DNA from 2 places in the Sporofaciens sp. SGI.106 genome. Region 2 is predicted to be linked to the other one. Evidence: riboswitches for the same ligand, from Rfam matches in the RefSeq annotation. Region 2 holds a riboswitch; the other holds the start of a gene.
The links. A riboswitch is a leader RNA that binds a small molecule or an ion and turns the genes downstream of it on or off. The one in region 2 is predicted to bind cobalamin.
Positions count from the first base shown of each region.

Region 1: another riboswitch for cobalamin. It lies ahead of ACQRCC_RS07140 (corrinoid protein); the one in region 2 lies ahead of ACQRCC_RS04445 (energy-coupling factor ABC transporter permease).

Region 1 covers NZ_JBNPMZ010000007.1:49,898-60,795, forward strand. The annotation lists gene ACQRCC_RS07125 (uroporphyrinogen decarboxylase family protein) at 1-361, opposite strand, end outside; gene ACQRCC_RS07130 (GTP-binding protein) at 389-1,051, opposite strand; gene ACQRCC_RS07135 (uroporphyrinogen decarboxylase family protein) at 1,065-2,087, opposite strand; gene ACQRCC_RS07140 (corrinoid protein) at 2,108-2,755, opposite strand; cobalamin riboswitch at 2,868-3,044, opposite strand; gene ACQRCC_RS07145 (amino acid ABC transporter ATP-binding protein) at 3,187-3,930, opposite strand; gene ACQRCC_RS07150 (amino acid ABC transporter permease) at 3,920-4,612, opposite strand; gene ACQRCC_RS07155 (transporter substrate-binding domain-containing protein) at 4,636-5,412, opposite strand; gene ACQRCC_RS07160 (undecaprenyl-diphosphate phosphatase) at 5,543-6,370, opposite strand; gene ACQRCC_RS07165 (Cof-type HAD-IIB family hydrolase) at 6,393-7,226, opposite strand; gene ACQRCC_RS07170 (hypothetical protein) at 7,210-7,800, opposite strand; gene ACQRCC_RS07175 (3D domain-containing protein) at 7,953-8,972, shown strand; gene ACQRCC_RS07180 (phosphoribosylaminoimidazolesuccinocarboxamide synthase) at 9,064-9,933, shown strand; gene ACQRCC_RS07185 (transporter substrate-binding domain-containing protein) at 10,114-10,898, shown strand, end outside.
Region 2 covers NZ_JBNPMZ010000004.1:36,223-47,120, reverse strand. The annotation lists gene leuS (leucine--tRNA ligase) at 1-441, shown strand, start outside; gene ACQRCC_RS04465 (dicarboxylate/amino acid:cation symporter) at 455-2,059, shown strand; gene ACQRCC_RS04460 (P-II family nitrogen regulator) at 2,254-2,592, shown strand; gene ACQRCC_RS04455 (ammonium transporter) at 2,691-3,941, shown strand; gene cobK (precorrin-6A reductase) at 4,087-5,871, shown strand; cobalamin riboswitch at 5,922-6,159, shown strand; gene ACQRCC_RS04445 (energy-coupling factor ABC transporter permease) at 6,260-7,009, shown strand; gene ACQRCC_RS04440 (energy-coupling factor ABC transporter substrate-binding protein) at 7,023-7,343, shown strand; gene cbiQ (cobalt ECF transporter T component CbiQ) at 7,345-8,115, shown strand; gene ACQRCC_RS04430 (energy-coupling factor ABC transporter ATP-binding protein) at 8,112-9,014, shown strand; gene ACQRCC_RS04425 (sirohydrochlorin cobaltochelatase) at 8,950-9,720, shown strand; gene cbiD (cobalt-precorrin-5B (C(1))-methyltransferase CbiD) at 9,734-10,898, shown strand, end outside.

The sequences.
Region 1 (10,898 bases), on a different contig from region 2:
GTTTATCAAAATCCGCATAATCTTTCAACACATGCTCTTCTACATAGTCAATACCATGCTCCGGAGCCATTAATTTAGATCCCAGCGCAGCACCAATCGTTTTCAGTCCCAGACCAACATTGAAGCTGTCTAATCCAAAATCCTCTTTCCGTCTCCGGATAATCTCACTTTTCACCTCAAAATCTTTTGCAAACTGAGTTGTTGTATAGCCGAAGATATCCGCCATAGCCGGATCCGGTGCCTGCAATGTATATGGCTGATAATCCACCTCTTCCCCTGCATTATAGGCTTTCATACGTTCCGCTGCCGTCATCTCATCTTTCTGTTTGCTCATTTCTCTTTTTAATTCTTCATAATTCATAATCTGCTCCTTCTCAAAAACACATCCTTATTTTCCCGGTCTGCGGATTTTCAATGCCGTTTTCCTATCCTGCACATCCCGTGCTTCCTCCAGATAATCCCCGGATTCCTCAATCAGACGCATCAGCTCATGATCCGAAAGATTTCTCCAGTCTTCCTTACAAATTACCGCTTCCGGATTCTCCTGTTCCAGTGCCTGAATACATTCCAACTGTTCTTCCTCCGTCGTTTCCCCGAAGCCCCGCAGGAGAATGCAGCGTCCGCGCCGAATCTGATCCATGTAAAATGTCCCCAGTTCCTCTGCCCATCCGGTATAATCTCCAATATCAACCATCGTAATCATCTTTGTAATCTCAAGAGAAAGCCCCTCCTTCTCCCGCAGACTGATACAGGTTTTAATAATATCTGACAGACTGCTGATTCCCGATGGCTCGATAACAATATGATCCGGATGATAAGTTGCCGCAAGCTCCATGATACCGGTTCTAAAGTCCAACGCCAGACTACAGCAAATACACCCTGCATTCAATTCCTTCACAGGCAAATCTCCTGCCATCTCCCCCGTCTCTAACGGCACCTCGCCAAATTCATTCTGGATCACGGCTGTTTTTCCCGTTAGTAAAGGAAGATATTTATTTAAAAATGTAGTTTTTCCTGTTCCCTGGAACCCTGAGACAATCTGAATATCCATCGCTCACATTCTCCTATCCAAACAGCACTTTCTCCGCATCTTTTGCCGCACGCACAGCCGCCCTCATATTTTCATCCGAGGTAGAAGGCGGAACATCGCAGTCTGCACTCAGGATAAATCTTCCATCCTTCGCTCCGTCCATACACTCCTGATATGCGAACCGGTACAACTCATCTTCCGGTGCCTCCATCATGACCGCAACACTTGGAATACACCCCATCAAAGACACCTTATCCCCATATTCGTCTTTAATCTTTTTCGTAGTAGTATCCGCTATATGCCATGCATCTCCATGCTCGTCCAATACCAGATCCAGTCTGTCATCATAAAGTCCGCAGGTGTGAAGAACAACCTTAGTCCCGGTTTCTTTCAGCCTGTTCATAAAGCTGACATTACTCTCATAAATACACTTCTCATAGGTCTTTCTGGAAATACAATATCCTCCGAAATTCGGTGTCGGGAACCACAAAAAGTCAATATCCGCTGCTGCAATCATCTTACATGCTTCCAGACATGCATCCTCTACATACTCTGCCACTTTTCTGAAAAATTCCGGATTTTTAATCATAGTCTTAAAGGATGGTGTTGCACCGATCAGTGAAAATGCTTCTGAAGTCGGATGCATGGTAATGACATAGATTGGTTCATCCGGTTCCTCTTTGCGCATGATCTCAATGGTTTTTAAAAGACTCTGCATCATAAAATCCTGACTCGGATCATATGGTTTTAATTTTTCCAGTTCCTCCAATGAATGTATGGTATCTTTTCCATCCATGGAAATATTCCCATCCATATTCTCCAGATGTCCCGCAATAGCACCACAGATACTGTAGGTTCCGGCGACAAGTCCATCATATCCTAATCTTCTTCGCGTCTCTATCATACACTCTGCCATCTTTTCAGGAGTGGTCAGAACCTCCAGCATAGAATATCCATGCTGCATAACCGGTAATGAAAATGCATTCATAATCACAGGAATTCTGTCTGCACTTCTTCCTTCTAAAATTGCTTTTACCGCTTCACGTTTCCCCATCATAATTCAACACCTCCTCAGATTTATGCACCCACTAATTCTTTTGCGAAAGCCACCGCTTCAATGGCATTTCTGGTATATCCATCTGCACCGATTTTCTGCGCAAATGCCGGAGAAACCGGTGCTCCGCCTACCATAAATTTCACCTTATCCCGAAGTCCTTCTTCTTTCAGCTTCTCAATTACCGCACTCATTCCCGGCATCGTCGTCGTCATCAGAGAAGACATACACACAATATCTACATCGTTATTTCTCACATAATCTACAAATGCATCTGTCGGCACATCACGTCCCAGGTCATGTACATCAAATCCTCCCGTTTCCAACATAATCCGAACCAGATTCTTTCCGATATCATGAGTATCACCTTCTACAACACCGATCACAACCTTACCGATACTGGTATGTGCAGATTCCGGAAGATATTTCTGAAACTCTTCAATACCGGCATACATCGCATCTGAACAGACAATCAGCTCCGGTACAAAGTACTCACCCTCTTCATACATGGCACTTGCTCTTTTCATACCATCAACAAGACCTGAAAGCATACCTTCCTGAGGGTCGAATCCACAGGCAATGTACTCTTTTACCACATCCACGACTTCCTCGTCTTCCATATCAAATACGCAGTCTGACAGCTTTTTCAATAATTCCTCTTTCTTCTCCATTTCATTTTCCTCCGTCATTTTCTTTTACACTGGTCCTGTATTCTCGCAGAGCATTTTTATCGTATAAAAAAGGGTGCAGAAAATACAGTCCATACTGTATTTTCCCCACCGAAATACCTTGTCATATATAGCAGGTCTCCTGACTTAACTTCACCCTCCGATTCTGCCTTCCCCATACGAGTGGCTCATTTGAATCATTGTCCATCTCACAGTAGAGCGGGCTGTTCCTGACTTACACCGGATTCCCTTTTCAGCGGTTTACACCGACACTATATACCTTCCTGCTCTTATAATAACATAGGGATAAATCCAGACACTAATCAATAATTTTAATATATTTATAGGCGTTATCTATAATTAATCCCAGCATAAAAAAGCCCTGCCGATCAATATCTCTATCAATCGACAGGGCTGTTATTTTCATTATTATTTTATAAGATCTTGGATAAGAATTCCTGAAGTCTCGGATCCTTCGGATGCTCAAAGAACTCTTCCGGAGTCCCCTGCTCCTTGATCTGACCTTCATCCATAAAGATCACTCTTGTCGCTACTTCCTTAGCAAATCCCATCTCATGTGTTACCACGACCATGGTCATTCCGTCTCTCGCAAGCTGTTTCATCAGCTCCAGAACTTCACCAACCATCTCAGGATCAAGAGCGGACGTTGGCTCGTCAAAAAGCATCACATCCGGATCCATTGCAAGAGAGCGGACAATTGCGATTCTCTGCTTCTGTCCACCGGATAACTGGGACGGATAAGCGTTTGCTTTTTCCTCCAGTCCTACTCTCTTCAGAAGCTCCATTCCCTGTGCTTCTGCCTCCTCTTTGCTTTTTTTCAAAAGCTTAATCGGTGCAAGAGTAATGTTCTGCAAAATAGTCTTATGCGGGAACAGATTGAAATGCTGGAACACCATTCCCATCTTCTGGCGGTGTTTGTTGATATCCACTGATTTATCAGTAATATCCGTTCCTTCAAAATAAATATGTCCTCTGGACGGAGTCTCAAGCAGGTTCAGCGAACGTAAGAATGTAGATTTACCTGAACCTGACGGTCCTACGATTACTACAACCTCACCTTTCCGAATCTCTTCTGACACATTATTCAGTGCATGCAGATCTCCGAAAATCTTGTGAACCTCTTCAACCTTAATTAATGTATCTCCATTAGTGGTCACTGTTTCTCAGCCTCCTTTCCAGAATATTTACCAGCTTGGTAAATATCATTACCATTACAAGATAAATAATTGCAACGGCGATCAAAGGCATAAACGCATCGTAAGTACGGCTTCTGATAATGTCGCCGCCCTTTGTCAGATCCTGAAGCGCAATATAACCGGATACAGATGTTTCCTTAAGAAGTACGATAAACTCATTACCCAGCGCCGGAAGTACATTCTTGAATGCCTGCGGCATAATGATGTAAACCATAGTCTGCACATAATTAAAACCAAGGCTTCGTCCCGCCTCAAACTGTCCATTATCAATAGACATGATTCCGGAACGGAATATCTCTGCCACGTATGCACCGGAGTTAAAACCAAATGCCATAACCGCTACCAGAACTTTACTGATGTTTACGCTTCCGAAAATAACAAAATAAATAATCAACAACTGTACAACGACCGGTGTTCCCCGGATAACGGTCAGATAAACCTTGCAAACCCAGTTCAAGATTCTGAGCTTTCCTGTTTTATCATAAGTTGACCGGACAATTGCTACCAGAAAACCAATTACAATACCGATAATGACCGCAAAAAACGTAACTCTGAGCGTAACTCCAAGGCCATCCCATATGTATTTCCAGCGGTTATCCTGTATGAAGTTAAGATCAAACCTGTCCTGAAATGACTGTAACATACCCTCTATCCTTATCTTTCCAATTACTCAGCGTCATCTGCTGAAATGTATTTTGCAACAATCTCATCCAGTTTTCCGGACTCTTTTAATTTTGCAAGTGCATCATTAATTTTCTCTACCAGCTCTGTGTTGTCTTTTGCAACTGCAATTGCATAATCTTCTTCTGTAAATGCTTCATCCAGAATCTTAAGTCCCTCAGCATCTGCTACAAACTCTTTTGCAGGCTGACCATCGATAACAACTGCATCAATCTTACCCTGTGTCAGAGCCTGAACAGCCTCAAATCCTTTATTGTAACGCTCTACAGTTACATCCTCGATATCCTCTGCATAGATGTCACCTGTTGTTCCAAGCTGAACACCGACTGTCTTTCCTGTAAGGTCATCAGGACCTGCAATTTCGCTGTCCTCTTTTACAATGATAACCTGTGTTGCATGTGCATAAGTATCTGTAAATGCAACACTCTCTTCACGTTCCGGTGTAACCGTCATACCAGCCGCACCAATATCTGCTTTACCGCTTGTTACAGCCCCGATGATTGAATCGAATGCCATATCCTCAATCTTCAGTTCCATGCCAAGCTCTTCAGCAATTGCTGCTGCAATCTCTGCATCGATACCTACAATTTCTTCTCCCTCATAATATTCATATGGCGGGAACTCAGCATTTGTTGCCATAACCAGTGTTTCTTTCTTTCCTTCATCAGATGAAGATGCCTCTTCTGATTTGGAACCGCATGCTGCTAAAGATAATGTACATGCTGCTACTAATACCAGACTTACTAACTTTTTCATTTTCATGATTCTTTCCTCCACTATTTTTGATTCATTTTTTTGCATAATAATTCAAGCCTAGTACATATTCTAACACGTTTCCGTCAAAAAGCAAGTGGCTTTCCCGCCTAATTTTATGCAGAAAAGCCACTTATTTTTATGCAATAATTATTTTTACAAGTGAAATTATCAGAATTAACGCTCCCAGTATAATCCGATAATAACCAAACACTTTGAAATCATTCTTCTTAATATAACCCATCAGGAACTTGATTGCCACAACGGATACCAGGAAAGAGACAATGCATCCCAACATCAAAAGCCCGAATTCAGCACCGGTAAAATGGAAACCAAATTTTAGCAGTTTCAGGAAACTTGCGCCAAACATAACCGGGATTGCAAGGAAGAATGTGAATTCAGCAGCCGTTTCACGGGACACGCCAATCAGCAGCGCTCCTACGATCGTTGCTCCCGAGCGGGATGTTCCGGGAATCAGTGCAAGCATCTGGAATACACCGATCCAGATCAGCATCTGGACTGTGAGTTCAGAAATTCTGGTAACCTTAGGTCTTACACCTTTATTTCTATTTTCTACTATAATAAATAACACACCATAAACAATCAGCATGACTGCAACCGGCAAAGGTTTATAAAAAATCGCATCCAGATAATCATTAAAGATTAATCCAATGACTGCCGCCGGAACAGATGCAATTGCCACTTTAATCCACATCTGCCAGGTCAGAAGCTTCTGTTTCTTGCTTTTTCTCGGCGAAAATGGATTCAGCTTGTGAAAATACAGTACCACAACCGCCATAATGGCTCCAAGCTGTATGACCACATTAAACATCTCCATAAACGCATCACTCATGCCGGGTTTTAATAAATCCCCCACTAGAATCAGATGACCGGTACTGCTGACCGGAAGCCATTCCGTAATACCTTCTACGATTCCAAGTATGATAACCTTGATAAAATCTAACATAGTTTTTCTCCTTTATTTTCTACTATTTTAATACGTATTTTTCGATTGCCTTTGCAACCCCTTCTTCGTCATTCGAAGCAGTAATAACATCGGCAGACCACTTCACCTCATCGACCGCATTTGCCATGGCGACTCCAAGTCCTGCCTCCCGAAGCATATCCGTATCATTGGTTCCATCTCCGCACGCCATAATCTCTTCCCGACTGATCCCCAGAAGTTTTCCAAGATTGACAAGCGTCTTCCCTTTACTCACACCTGCTGCATTTACTTCGATATTATTTATTAGTGCGCCTGTCACCTCTACATCCGAAACTTCCCTCAATATCTCTTCTAAGGCTTTTTTCTTATCTTCCTGATTCAGAAATACCCCCTGTACCTTATCTGAACCTCTATGATGTTCTTCAAAAAAGGAACGTACATCCGGCACCGGTCTTCTGGTACTCCTCACATACTCTGCCATAGGCGCCTCCGAAAAGAATTCATCTACCCGGTTCAGCATATGTTCACTGGCGTATCCCACACCGTCATAATAGACTTCCAGAATCGCATCATACTTTCCCATAATATCCAGTAACCTCTTTGCTGTTTCGTAAGGCACCAGACATTCATACACGATTCTGTGTTCCTGCATATCTATCACTCTTGCACCATTCGCGGTCAGTGCATAACGTATCCCCGGAAATTGGATTACCTCTCCCGGAATTCCCGTAAAGGGTCTTCCCGTAGCAGGCAGAACCACCACACCCTGTTCAATAGCCTTTCTCAGCACCTCCTGTGTATGTGCCGTCAAAACCTTTCCGCTGGTAAGCAGTGTTCCATCCAGGTCAAGTCCGATCATCTTAATGCTTTTTGTCATCATAAATCATCAGTTCCTTCCCATCTTTCGTAAATATCATCAGCCTGGTACTGATTCTGTCCTGATTCCTTGCATATGCTTCTTTTCCGAATTCCACCATCTTCTCGACAGTTTCTTCCTGGGACGCCGGAACAAAAAGAACCGTATCCTTTGCCGGTGCCATAATAATCAGATCATCCTCCAGTTTGTCTGCACACATACTCCAGATATGTTTGAAGCAAAGAGAACTGGCTTCATGATGCCCATCTGCCACAATACCAAATCCCCCATACCAGGTATGAGATACCACAAATTCCACATCCCGCGCCAGATTTTCACATGCCTTATAATAGAGAGCCTCAATATCACAATCCGGCGGGAGCATATTATCTTTTATGATTTCATATGTGTCTGCCCCGCGCTCTATGACAAAGATAACCATAAGATCACCAACGAAAGATACAATAGGCGTATCCTTCTCAGAGATCATTTTTCCATTCAAGGCCTCATGATCTACAAGAGATTCCTTTACCCACGGGTAAATATGGTCTTTGATATTCTCAAACAAATAATGTTCTTCTTCATACTTCTTCATGATTATATCCTCGCAATTCTCAATTCTTAATTTCATACATATGTGAGATAAATAATCTCTACTTCGCTACCATCATAACAAAATTTGCGTAATAAAGCAATTTGTTGTATAATATAAAAGCATTCGCTGAAAAAAAGAAAGGAAATGTTGTTATGATGAGTGAAAATTTGCGTCGTGGATTGCGTGCAGGCATCGTTACCATTTGCATCGCAGCCATGGGAAGCACCAGCTTCCATGTACACGCGGAACCTTCCTCTGCGGAGCTGGAACAAAAGACCGCAGGGCTGCAGGGTGAATTAAACAATCTGAATAATGAACTGAATACTTTGAGCAGTGAACTGGATGCTCTCTCTCAGAAAATCGAGAAGACCCAGGCGGTTATGGCCGACACGCAGTCTCAGATGGATGAAGCCCAGAAAAAAGGCGAAGAACAATATGAGGCAATGAAACTTCGGATTAAGTATATGTACGAAGCCGGAGACACCACTTTCCTTGAACTGATCTGTTCTGCGGAGAGTATGAGTGATTTTCTGAACAAGACCGATTTCGTCAAAAATGTAAGTGAGTATGACCGCAAAATGCTGCAGGAACTTGTAGATACTCAAAATGAAATTCGCCAGGAAGGCGAAGAACTGCAAAATCAGCAAAAAGAACTGGAAAAATTGAAAGAACAATTAAACAGCAAGTGCACAGAACTGGAAAATAAGATTTCTTCTACTTCCGGTGAATTAAATCAGTACACTGATTTACTGGAAAAAGCAAAAGCAGCAGAACAACTGGCTGCACAGAAAGCTGCCGAACAGGCTGAAAACAATAATCAGGGTGGAACCAACAATTCAGCACCCGCCCCGGTAACTCCGCCAACCGCACCAACCGAAGGCAAGACAAGTCTTGGCTCTTTCCGCATCACCCATTATTGCCCATGTTACTATTGCAGCGGCGGATGGGGAAATGGAACTGCTTCCGGTACTGTTGCAACACCGGGACGTACCATAGCTGTGGATCCAAGTGTCATTCCACTCGGTTCCCGTGTTATTATTAACGGAAATGTATATGTAGCAGAAGATACCGGCGGTGCGATCAAAGGCAAAAAAATAGATATTTATGTACCTGACCATGCCACTGCGTTATCATATGGAGTTTATTACGCAGAAGTGTATCTGGCAGATTAAAAAAACAAATTCCCTGTTTTCTCTTGCTTTTTGCCCCAAAATCTGATTAGCTATTATATATAGTTAACTAATCAAAATTAAAATTAGCGAGGTGCACAAAATGAAACCTATTAAAGAAGGTAAAGTACGTGAGATTTACGATAATGGCGACAGTCTGATTATGGTCGCAACCGACCGCATCAGCTGTTTTGATGTCATTTTGAAAAATGAAGTGACCAAAAAAGGAACGGTGTTGACACAGATGTCCAAATTCTGGTTTGACCTTACAAAGGACATTCTTCCAAACCACATGATTTCTACCGATGTAAAAGATATGCCTGAATTTTTCCAGCAGCCAAAGTTCGACGGTAACAGCATGATGTGCAAAAAGCTGGAGATGCTTCCTATTGAATGTATTGTTCGTGGTTACATTACCGGAAGCGGCTGGGCAAGCTATCAGAAAGACGGCACCGTATGCGGCATCAAACTGCCGGAAGGTCTGAAAGAATCTGACAAACTGCCAGAGCCTATCTATACTCCTTCTACCAAGGCTGAAATCGGTGATCATGATGAAAATATTTCCTATGAACAGAGTATTGCTCATCTGGAAAAATATTTCCCTGGCAAAGGAGAAGAATATGCTGCCAAGCTACGTGACTGTACAATTGCCCTCTATAAAAAATGCGCTGATTATGCGCTGAGCCGCGGCATTATTATTGCAGATACTAAATTCGAATTTGGTCTGGACGAGAATGGTAACATCGTAATCGGTGATGAAATGCTCACACCGGACAGCTCCCGTTTCTGGCCGGCAGAAGGATATGAACCAGGACATGGACAGCCGTCCTTTGACAAGCAGTTTGCCCGCGACTGGCTGAAAGCTAATCCGGACAATGACTGGACTCTTCCTGATGATATTGTAGAGAAAACGATTAACAAATATCTTCAGGCATATGAGATGCTTACAGGCGAGGCATTATAGTCCTATGATACCAGAGTACAAAGTACGAAACAATCCGTAGGTATCATAGTCAGGAGCTCTTGAACAAACTTGTTCCAGAGCTCCTTTTTCTATGAAAAATAATATTTCTGTTGACTTTAGCTTGGTAAATTGGTAATATTGTAACGTGAATTATAAAAAACAGGTCAAGGAGAAGGTATTATGAAGAAATTAATTGCAATGATGCTGACTTTAACCATGGTTCTGTCCCTTGCCGGATGTGGCGGTTCTTCCAGCTCTTCCAGTTCTGACGAAAACGCGGAAAGCACAGATAGCAAATCTGAAGAAACTGCTGAAGCCGCAAGTGATTCCGAGTATGTTAAGGATAAAGGAACTCTGGTAGTAGGTATCACAAATTTTGAGCCAATGGACTACAAAGAAGAAGGAAGCGATGAGTGGGTAGGCTTTGATGCTGATATGGCGAAAGCTTTTGCAGAAAGTCTTGGAGTAGACGTTGAATTTGTAGAGATTGACTGGGACAACAAGATTATGGAACTTGATGGAAAAACCATCGACTGTGTATGGAATGGTATGACACTTACCGATGAAGTAACAAGCGCTATGGAATGTTCTAATGCATACTGTAAGAATGCGCAGGTCGTTGTTGTTCCTGCTGACAAGGCTGATAAATATCAGGATAAAGACAGCCTCGCTGATTTATCTTTCGCAGTAGAGACCGGAAGTGCCGGAGAAGCAGAAGTCAGTGCACTGGGATTGAACTACACTTCTGTTGCTGCACAGGCTGACGCTCTTATGGAAGTATCCGCCGGAACTTCTGACGCTGCAGTTATCGACTTATTAATGGCTGCTGCCATGATCGGAGAAGGAACAAGCTATGCTAACCTGACACACACAGTTGAGCTTAACAGCGAAGAGTATGGTGTTGGTTTCCGTAAAGGCTCTGACCTTGCAAAGGCTCTGAATGATTTCTTTGCTTCCAGCTACGC
Region 2 (10,898 bases):
CTGATTTATGACGTAACCACCCGTCTGGAAAGCTTCAGCCTGAATACGGTTGTTTCCGGATTCATGGAGCATACGAATAAATTGACAGAGATTGCCAAGAAGGCAGGCGGAATTGATGTAGAGACCTTATCTGTTATGGCAGTACTTCTGGCACCATTTGCTCCTCATATTGCAGAGGAAATCTGGGAGCAGCTGGGTCACACAGAGACTGTATTTGCTGCAGGATGGCCGACTTATGATGAGGAAGCAATGAAAGATGACGAAATCGAGATTGCGGTACAGATCAATGGTAAGACCAGAGCGGTTGTATCACTTCCGGCAGATGTATCCAAAGAGGATGCACTGGCAGCAGGTAAAGAGGCAGTAGCAGATAAACTGACCGGAACCATTGTAAAAGAAATCTACGTACCGGGAAGAATCATTAATATTGTACAGAAATAGTAGAGGCAAGATTTTGAAAATTAAGAATGAAAAGCTGGAATACATGCTGAATGATTCAGCTGTTGACAGTGTGGCAGAGAAAGTGCAGTCATTTCTGGCTGCACTGAATATGGAAAAGAAGAATATACTGCGCATCCGCCTTACGGTGGAAGAGATTCTTCTGAACTGGCAGGAACATTATGATGGCGAGGTACCATTTACTTTTTTGACAGGAAAAAGGCTGGGCGCTCCCTTTATCTCCATCGTACTGGCAGGAGAATCTGTAAATCCGCTGGAGCGGATGGAAGAGGAGTGTGGAGAGTGGAGCAGCCGTCTGTTGGTGAACATGGGTATTTCGCCGACCTATTCCTACAGTAAAGGCAAAAATATTATTACCTTTAAGCCGAAAAAAGAAAAAATGAATCCGATGGTTTCTCTGCTGGGAGCGGTTGCCCTGGCAGTTGTCCTTGGATTATTGGCACAGATGCTGCCGGCATCTGTTCATGAAATGCTCACAGAATATTTTGTAACACCGATTTATGATGCGTTTCTCGGGGTGCTGACGACGGTGGGTATTCCTGTCGTGTTTCTGGCCATTGTATCGGGAATATGCGGTGTCGGTGATGTAGCTTCCTTTGGAAAGATCGGAAAGCGAATGGTGGGAAAATTCCTGCAGCAGGAGTTTGTGTATGCGGCAATCGGAACGATTCTTGCCATACCATTTTTTAAACTGATTATTACAACAAAAGTAAATGTAGGAGCACAGCTCGCCAGCGTTGTGGGAATGGTGATGGATATGCTTCCGAAGAATATTATCAGTCCGTTTCTGGAAGGAAACTGCATGCAGCTGATCGTCATAGCGGTTGCACTGGGATTGACACTTCTGGTTATGGGCGAAAGAACAAAGTTGATTACCAAAGGTATCGAGCAACTGACAGATATAGGAATGTTCCTGTTGGACAGATTGAATGATGTTGTTCCTGTTTTTTGCTTTTTTGTAGTACTACAGCTTATCATGTCGGGAACAGCAATGGCGGTCGTATCTGCGTGGAAGGTACTGGTGGGGACTATCCTGCTGGCGCTTCTGGGCGTGATTTTCAACCTGATTTATGTGGGGCGGAAAAAGGAAATTTCACCGGTTGTCCTGGGGAAAAAATTGCTTCCGCCTGTTCTGATCGCGCTGGCAACAGCTTCTTCATCGGCTGCATTTGGTACAAATAGTGTTAATTGTACAAAGAAACTTGGAATTGATAATAAAATAGTTTCCTTTGGGCTTCCCATAGGAAATACGCTCTGTCATCCGGGACATGTATTTATTTTTCTGCTGTGTTCGCTGAATATGGCAGAGTATTATCAGGTAGAATGTTCTGTGGTATGGTTTGTAATAGCTGCAGGGATGTGCGCGATTATGCCAATGGTAATGGCACCGGTTGTCGGTGGAACGGCTGCGGCCTATACATTGCTGTTCAATCAGCTTGGAATCCCCATGACGGCATTGCCGGTTGCTTTGGCACTGAGTGTGGTATGTGATTTCTTTGCAACCGGACTGAATATGGCATATCTGCAGATTAATTTATTGCTGCGTGCAGATGAGCAGGACTTGCTGGACTATGGAGTACTCTCCAAAACAAATGGGTAGAAATGCTGAAAATTCAGCGATTTTTACAATTATAAAATTTTTGTAAAATTTCCTTTGACATTTATTTGTCAACGAGTATAATAAGGTACATCAAAACAAGGGTGTTTTCCAAAGCGGAAAGCACCTTTTTTTGTTACCGTGCATGCCGATGACGGGTTTTGCAGGGTGGATAAGAGAATAAGGAGGACTTGACTATGAAGAAATTGGAAATTATCATTCAGCCGGAAAAGCTGGAAGAACTGAAAGCAATTCTTGATGAGTGTTCAGCCAATGGACTTATGATTACAAATATTATGGGTTATGGTAATCAAAAAGGTCACAAAAAAATTTACAGGGGTGCAGAATACAATGTAAATCTTCTCCCGAAAGTAAAAGTTGAGACGATTGTAGAGCCGGATACGGCAGAGAAAATCATTGAAAAAGTCGTAGCGGAGATTCAGACCGGTACATACGGAGATGGTAAGATTTTCGTATATGAGGTGGAGGATGCAGTCAGAATCCGTACCGGTGAGCGTGGATCAGATGCATTATAGAAGTTATCGAAGGAGATAGCTGTAGAGAGCCGATTAGGGCACTACAGATATCTCCTTTTTAAGTATTCGAAACATAGAGAAAACAGGAGGAAAGAATTATGGGATTAGCGGATTTGATTTCAGGCGGAATGGATGCGGCAGAAGCAGCGGGTCTCTTAATGAATGTTATGTGGACGATGATAGGAGCAGTACTGGTATACTTCATGCAGGCAGGATTTGCCATGTGTGAGGCTGGATTTACCAGAGCGAAAAATACAGGAAATATTCTTATGAAGAATATGATGGATTTTGTACTTGGAAGCTTATTCTTCTTTATATTCGGATTTGCAATTATGCATGGAACGGACTGGAATGGAGTTCTTGGTGTTCAGGGCTTTTTTGATCCGACCAGTCTGGCGGATGAAGCGGGTATGATCAACGGTCTGCCGGCAGGTGTGTTCATCATTTTCCATACAGTGTTCTGTGCAACAGCAGCTACAATTGTATCAGGTTCCATGGCAGAGAGAACCAAATTTGCTGCTTATCTGGCGTACAGTGCAGCAATCAGTATTTTCATTTACCCGGTATCCGGACACTGGATCTGGGGTGGCGGCTGGCTCTCTGAGCTTGGTTTCCATGACTTTGCAGGTTCAACAGCAGTACATATGGTTGGTGGTGTCTGTGCATTAGTCGGTGCGAAGATCCTTGGAGCACGTATTGGAAAGTTTGGTAAAGATGGTAAAGTAAAAGCGATTCCGGGACATAACCTTCCGATCGCAGCTCTGGGAGTATTCATTCTCTGGTTCTGCTGGTTTGGATTCAACTGTGGTTCTACAACTGCAGCAACAACAAATCTTGGAGATATTGCAATGACAACAAACCTTGCAGCAGCGGCAGCAACTTTGATGGCTCTGATCGTTACCTGGGTAAGATACGGAAAACCGGATGTATCCATGACATTCAACGGTTCTCTGGCAGGTCTTGTAGCGATTACAGCAGGATGTGATACCGTAAGCAACTGGTCAGCAATCATTATCGGAGCAATTGCAGGTGTGCTGGTTGTATTCTCTGTAGAGTTCTTTGATAAGGTGGCAAAAATTGATGACCCGGTAGGTGCAATTAGCGTTCACGGTGTATGTGGTGCCGTAGGAACAATTCTGACAGGTGTATTTTCTCCGGACTGTTCACTGGTAACACAGGTAATCGGTGTGGCAGCAACTGCAGCATACGTATTCGTAATGGCATTGATTATCTTCACAATAATTAATAAGACCATCGGACTTAGAGTTACTAAGGAAGAAGAAATCGAAGGTCTCGATATTCATGAGCACGGCTCAACAGCATACGCAGATTTCAACTTTAGATTGTAAAACATCTTTCCAGAGGGAGGCGGATTTTCCGCCTCCTGTTTGCATCTTTGAAAATATTCTGGACATGGTAATCTGTGACCTTTGCCTATTAGTTATGCGTGTGATATACTGAGGTTAACAAATTGGGAGGAAAGAAGAGTTATACATGAAGCTTATCATAATCAGTTTTACCAGACAGGGAAATGAAAAAAACAGGATACTCAGGGAGAAAATGGAAGAACAGGGATACAGCTGTGAGGGTTACGCACCGGCCAGATTTGCCGGTGCTGAGGAGGAGCTGAGTCCCCTTCCGGAGGATATCCGGGGATGGATCGGCACACTGTGGGGAGAATGTGGTTTCCTTTTCATCGGTGCTGCGGGAATTGCAGTCAGGATGACTGCCCCCTGGGTGAAGGATAAGTTCACAGATTCCCCGGTTCTGGTTATGGATGAGAAGGCCGGATATGTTATTCCTCTCTTATCAGGCCATGTTGGGGGTGCCGTTGAGATTGCGCGGGATGTATCCGCCTGTGTCGGAGCAGTTCCGGTGGTGACAACGGCTACAGATGTACAGGGGAAATTTGCAATAGACGTATTTGCAAAGAAAAATGATCTGGTGATTACAGACCGGGTACTGGCAAAGAAAATTTCCGCTGCGTTGCTGGAGGGAGAGAATCCATATCAAATAGAGATCGCACAGCATGTTCCGGACAGCAGTGATGAGGAGGACAGTCAGTGTCTGACACTGCTTCCTAAGAATGTGATCGTTGGAATCGGATGCAGGAAAAACTGTAAAAAAGAGAAGCTGGAAGCGGGACTGGATGAAATTCTATCGAAAAACAGATTGAGAAGGGAACAGATCCGGGCGGTTGTAAGTATTGATCTGAAAAAAGATGAGCTTGGACTTGTAGCGCTTTGCAGGGAACTTCGGGTTCCGTTTCTTACCTATACAAAAGAAGAACTTCTGGAAGTAGAGGAAGTCAGCAGCCGGTCGGAATTCGTTGCCCAGGTGACGGGAGTGGACAATGTCTGTGAACGTGCGGTAAAACGGTATATGAGTGGTAAGCAGGGAATGATTCTTCAGGAGAAGGTGTGTCTGGACGAAATGACGGTCGCAGTAGGATGTATAAAACATGAAAATGAAGAACAACGGAATCCGGAGAACGGTATGAAAACCGGAGGAGTCCTGGTTTTTGCGGGAACCACGGAAGGCAGAAGACTGGCAGAATTCCTGGGAACATGTTCCGGGCAGGCTTATGTCAGTGTGGCGACAGAGTATGGAAAAACCTGTGTGGGAGAATATCCCAATGTTCAGGTGATCTGTGGAAGGATGAACCGGGTGCAGATGGAGACATTTATGAGAGAACATCAGATTTTCATGGTGATTGATGCAACTCATCCTTATGCGGTAGAGGTGACCAGGAATATCAGAGAAGCCTGTGAATGTGTGAATGTTCCATATCTGCGCTGTCTGAGGCAGGAAAAAGATGTGGAGAATGAAGAGCTGAAAGATGTGAAAGTTCTCCATGTAGAGTCTGTGGAAGAGGCAGTACAGTATCTGGAAGGAACTGAAGGTAATATTCTGATTGCTACCGGGAGCAAGGAACTGGGATTGTATACACAAATTAAGAATTACAGGGAGAGGTGTTATGCCAGAGTACTTTCGGTTCGGGAATCTGTGGAGAAAGCGATCAGTCTCGGGTTTGAGGGAAGCCATCTGATTGCCATGCAGGGTCCATTTTCAGAGGAAATGAATCTTGCCCTCCTGAAGCAGACCAGGGCAGAATGGTTTGTGACGAAAGAATCCGGGAAGACCGGCGGATTCGGGGAAAAAGTATGGGCAGCGAAACAAAGCGGTGCCACGCTGGTGGTGATCGGAAGACCGAAGGAGGAAGGTATGACTGTGGAAGAAATCTGCAGACAGTTTCAGAAAATATATACCATTCGTTGAATACTTTTCATAAATGTGATAGAATAAATTCGGTTTCAAATCCGAAAGAAATTCAAAAGAAGTCCGGCAGGAACGCCGTATGGCGTTCCGTGACCGGCGAGGAAGTCAGGTGAGAATCCTGCGCAATACCCGTTGCTGTATTGGAGTAGTGCGCTTCCTGTATTTCTGATGTGGAAATAAATATGTTTCTATGTCAAGAAATAAGTCACTGCAGAGGAGTCTGTGGGAAGGCGGAAGCGGCATGTTTGATGCCTAAGTCAGAATATTCACTTTTGGATGGGTTTGGAAGGTTACGGGAATATAACCAGGTCGTTACTTTGGATTCCTCCGATTCTATGGACAGCCTGGAATATTCTGAGAGCTTGTCATAAGAAAAGGAGAGAAAACAATGACAAAAAAAGAAAAACAACTCATGAGAGCGGCAATTGCATTTTCCGTATTATTTGCCGCAGCACCGGTTTCCCATGCGATGCACATTATGGAAGGTTACCTTCCGGTATCTTACTGTGTGGCATGGGGAGTAGTCTGTGTACCGTTTCTGGCAGCCGGTATGATTTCCCTGAGGAAAAAACTGAATGAAAATCGAAGATCCATGACGCTGATTGCTATGGCAGGGGCTTTTGTGTTTGTGATATCTTCACTGAAGATTCCGTCTGTAACGGGAAGCTGTTCCCACATGACAGGTACGGGACTTGGAGCCATCCTGTTCGGACCCTGCGCAGTGAGCATCCTTGGAATCATCGTGCTGATTTTTCAGGCCGTGCTTCTGGCACACGGAGGTCTTACTACGCTTGGAGCCAATACGTTCTCCATGGCGATTGCAGGACCGATTCTGTCCTGGGGAATCTATAAGCTTTGCCGGAAGATGAAAGTGAATCGAAAAGTGACAGTCTTCCTGGCGGCATGTCTGGGAGACCTGTTTACCTATTGTGTGACCAGTGTTCAGCTTGCGATGGCCTATCCTTCAGAGGCGGGCGGTGTACCTGCGTCTGCACTGAAATTCCTGGGAGTATTTGCACCGACGCAGATTCCGCTTGCTCTGATCGAGGGAATTCTGACCGTGATCGTTGTGATGGCGCTGGAGTCCTATGCGAAGCCGGAGCTTCGCGCAATTGGTTTCTGGAAGGAGGCACAGTAGGATGAGTAAGAAAATGAGTAAAAATATGAAGTTGACACTGATACTTCTTGTGATAGCTGTTTTGATCGCAGTTGTCCCGCTCTTTGCAAAAAAAGGAGCAGAATTCGGAGGCTCCGATGATGCGGGAAGCCAGATGGTAGAGGAAATTGCAGGAGAATATACACCGTGGTTTACCCCGGTTCTGGAGACGGCTCTCGGCGGAGAGATACCGGGTGAAGTGGAAAGTCTGGTATTCTGTATCCAGACTGGAATCGGAGTAGGCATCATTGCGTTTTTCATGGGAAGATTTGTGGAACGCAGGAAATGGCAAAAGGATATGGAAAAGGAAGAATAAAATGATCATTGATAAGCTTTGCTATCAGTCGGGGCTTCGCTATGTGAATGCCAATTTGAAATTTATATTTGCCATGACAAGCCTTCTGTGCTGTGTGATCAGCCGATCAGTGCCTGCAGCACTGACAGTGCTGGTAACAAACGCAGTCCTGACGGTAAAAATCGGAGGCATATCATTTGCGAAGTACAGAAAGCTTATGAGAGTGCCTTTTGCTTTCCTTTTGTTAAGCACCCTTACTATTATTGTAAATATTTCCGGGGAGCCGATGGACGGTTATGCTTTTCTGATTGGAAACTTATATCTGACCGGAAGCCGTGCTTCCCTTGTGTTTGGGGCGAAATTAATTCTTACCGCCCTTGCTGCCGTGTCCAGTCTGTATTTTTTGACCCTGAATACGACTATGACGGATATTCTTGGAGTCATGGAATGGCTGCACGTGCCGGCTCTTATTACAGAACTGATGATGCTGATTTACCGGTTTATTTTTGTGCTGACGGAGGTGGCATCCAATATTACTGTTTCACAGTATTCCAGATTGGGAAACCGGGATTTTCAGACATCGCTTCGCTCTTTTGGGCAGATGGCAGCGGCAGTTTTTGTACGTGCAGTGAAGAAATCAAGATTTCTGTATGATGCTATGGAGTCACGCTGCTACGACGGGAAGGTACGGGTGCTTCGGGAGCAGTATCCTGCAAAGAGGTGGCAGATCGGTCTGGTGGCGGGTTATGAATGCCTTCTGATCGGGATCGTAATTGTGGAGAAATGTCTATGAGTGAGATTTTGCTGGAGCTTCGAAATGTAAGCTTCACTTACGAGGGAGAGACGGAGGCGTCTCTCCAAAATATAAATTTACAGATAAAAAAAGGAAAAAAGATTGCAGTGATGGGTGCCAATGGTTCCGGGAAATCCACCCTTTTTCTCTGTTGTAACGGGATTCACAGACCGGACGAAGGCGGGGTGTATTTCCATGGAGAGCCGGTGGATTATTCCAGAAAAGGCCTGCTGGAGCTGAGACGGAGTGTGGGAATTGTATTTCAGGACCCGGACAATCAGCTGTTCTCCGCCAGTGTTTATCAGGAGATTTCGTTTGGTGCCTGTAACATTGGCATGAGTGAAGAAGAGGCGAAGGGGGCGGTGGAGGATGTGATGGAACATCTGGAGATCACGCCTTTTAGGGAAAGACCGACCCATGCTTTAAGCGGAGGTCAGAAAAAGCAGGTGTCGATTGCGGACATTCTGGTGATGAAGCCGGAGGTGATCATTATGGATGAGCCGGGGGCTTCCCTGGATCCGCGCCATACCCGGATGGTGAACCGGATCATGGAGCGGATGACGGAAGAAGGAATTACGGTACTTCTGGCAACTCACGATATGGATTATGCCTATGCGTGGGCGGATGAGATCGTGCTGATGCATCAGGGGAGGATTCTAAAACAGGGTACACCTCTTCAGGTGTGCAGTGACAGGGAGGCACTCTATAAGACGAATCTGGAACCGCCTATGGTTCTTCGGATGTATGAGATGCTTTGCCACAAGGGCATACTGAAGGAAGGAAAGTATCCGCCGAAGAGTATGGACATATTATTGAAGCAGATGGAGGAAGAAGATGGGGACGAAGAAAGGGATTCTGACGGTCAGCTTCGGGACCAGTCACCTGGATACGCTGGATAAGACAATCAAAGCCATAGAACAGGATATCGCGGAAGCATTTCCGGAGTATCGGGTCTACCGGGCATTTACCAGTCAGATGATTATAAAGAAATTAAGGAAAAATGGCGTGGAGATCGCAGATGTGCGGGAGGCGCTGGAGCAGATGGCAAAGGACGGTGTGGAAAATGTAATCGTTCAGCCGACCCATGTGATCAACGGAATTGAGTATGACGGAATGATGCGAAATCTCCTGGAATATACAGGGCGGTTTCGGCAGATCCGTGTGGGAAAGCCCATGCTCAGCAGTCCCGAGGATTATAAGAAGGCGATTCATGCCGTGATGTCAGATGTAGAAATTGATGAGGATGAGATGTTGGTCTTCATGGGACACGGGACAGACCATCATGCCAATTCCGCATATCCTACGCTGGAATATACCTTCCATTTCCTGGGATATGAGCGGGTGCTGGTGGGAACGGTGGAAGGATTTCCGGATCTGAAAGCGGTGATGACCAAGCTGAATGTGACCGAGTGTAAGAAGGTGGTACTGATGCCATTTATGATCGTGGCGGGTGACCATGCGAAAAATGATATGGCAGGAGAGGAAGATTCCTGGAAGACGGAGCTTGAGGCAGACGGCTATGAGGTTCGGACGCTGGTAAAAGGGCTGGGCGAGATACCGGGAATCCGCAGGATTTTCCTGGAACATATCCGTGAAGCAATGTAACAGGAGAAAGAAAATGAGTAACAACCGGATTGTCTGGAAGAATCAGCAGAAACTAAAAAGTGGATATACGACGGGAAGTTGTGCGGCGGCAGCGGCGAAAGCGGCAGCTCACATGCTTTTTGCCGGGGAAACTGTGCCGCAGATATCTCTGATGACGCCTGCGGGCATCCTGCTGTATCTGGATGTGGAGCAGATTCAAAAAGGAACAGGCTGGGTAAGCTGTGCGGTGAGAAAGGACAGCGGAGATGACCCGGATGTGACCAACGGTATTCTGGTGTATGCAAAGGCAGAGTTTATTACACAATCCGGCGTTACAGAAGCGGATAGGGATGATGAATTCCGACGGCGGATAGAGGTTCCCGGCGGTATGCTGGAGATATCATTGACCGGCGGGAGAGGAGTCGGCCGGGTGACCTGCAAGGGATTAAAGCAGAACATCGGGGAGCCTGCGATCAATCCGGTTCCAAGGCAGATGATTCTGGATGCGGTGGAATCACAGGCGAAGGAAGCCGGAGTGTCGGGCCATATACAGGTGGAGATATCCATACCGGAAGGGAAGGCTCTGGCGGCAAAGACCTTCAATCCCCGTCTTGGCATCGAGGGTGGAATTTCTGTTCTCGGGACCAGCGGGATCGTGGAGCCGATGAGTGAAAAGGCTCTGACGGAGACCATTTACCTGGAAATGAAGGTGCTCAGGGAAAACGGCCGGGACTGGTGCTATCTGGTACCGGGAAATTACGGAAGTACTTTCTTAAGAGAAACCCTTGGATATGACGGAAAACTGGCGGTGAAATGCAGTAATTACATTGGAGAAACCATCGATGATGCCGTGGAGCTTGGCATGAAGGGCATTCTGCTGATCGGCCATGTGGGAAAACTGATTAAGCTGGCAGCAGGCGTCATGAATACCCATTCCAGAATGGCGGATTGCAGGATGGAGGTTCTGGCGGCTCACAGTGCCATGGCAGGGGCCGACAGTGAAACGGTGAGCAGGCTGATGAAATGTGTGACTACCACGGAGGCTCTGGATATTCTTGAGGAAGAACAGCTTCTGGAAACCGTGATGGAAACGGTGATGGAGAAAATCGAGTATTATATCAGACAGCGGTCGGGCGATAACCTGAAAACGGAGGTCATCGTATTTTCGGATGAGAGAGGAATTCTCGGAGAGACGAAGG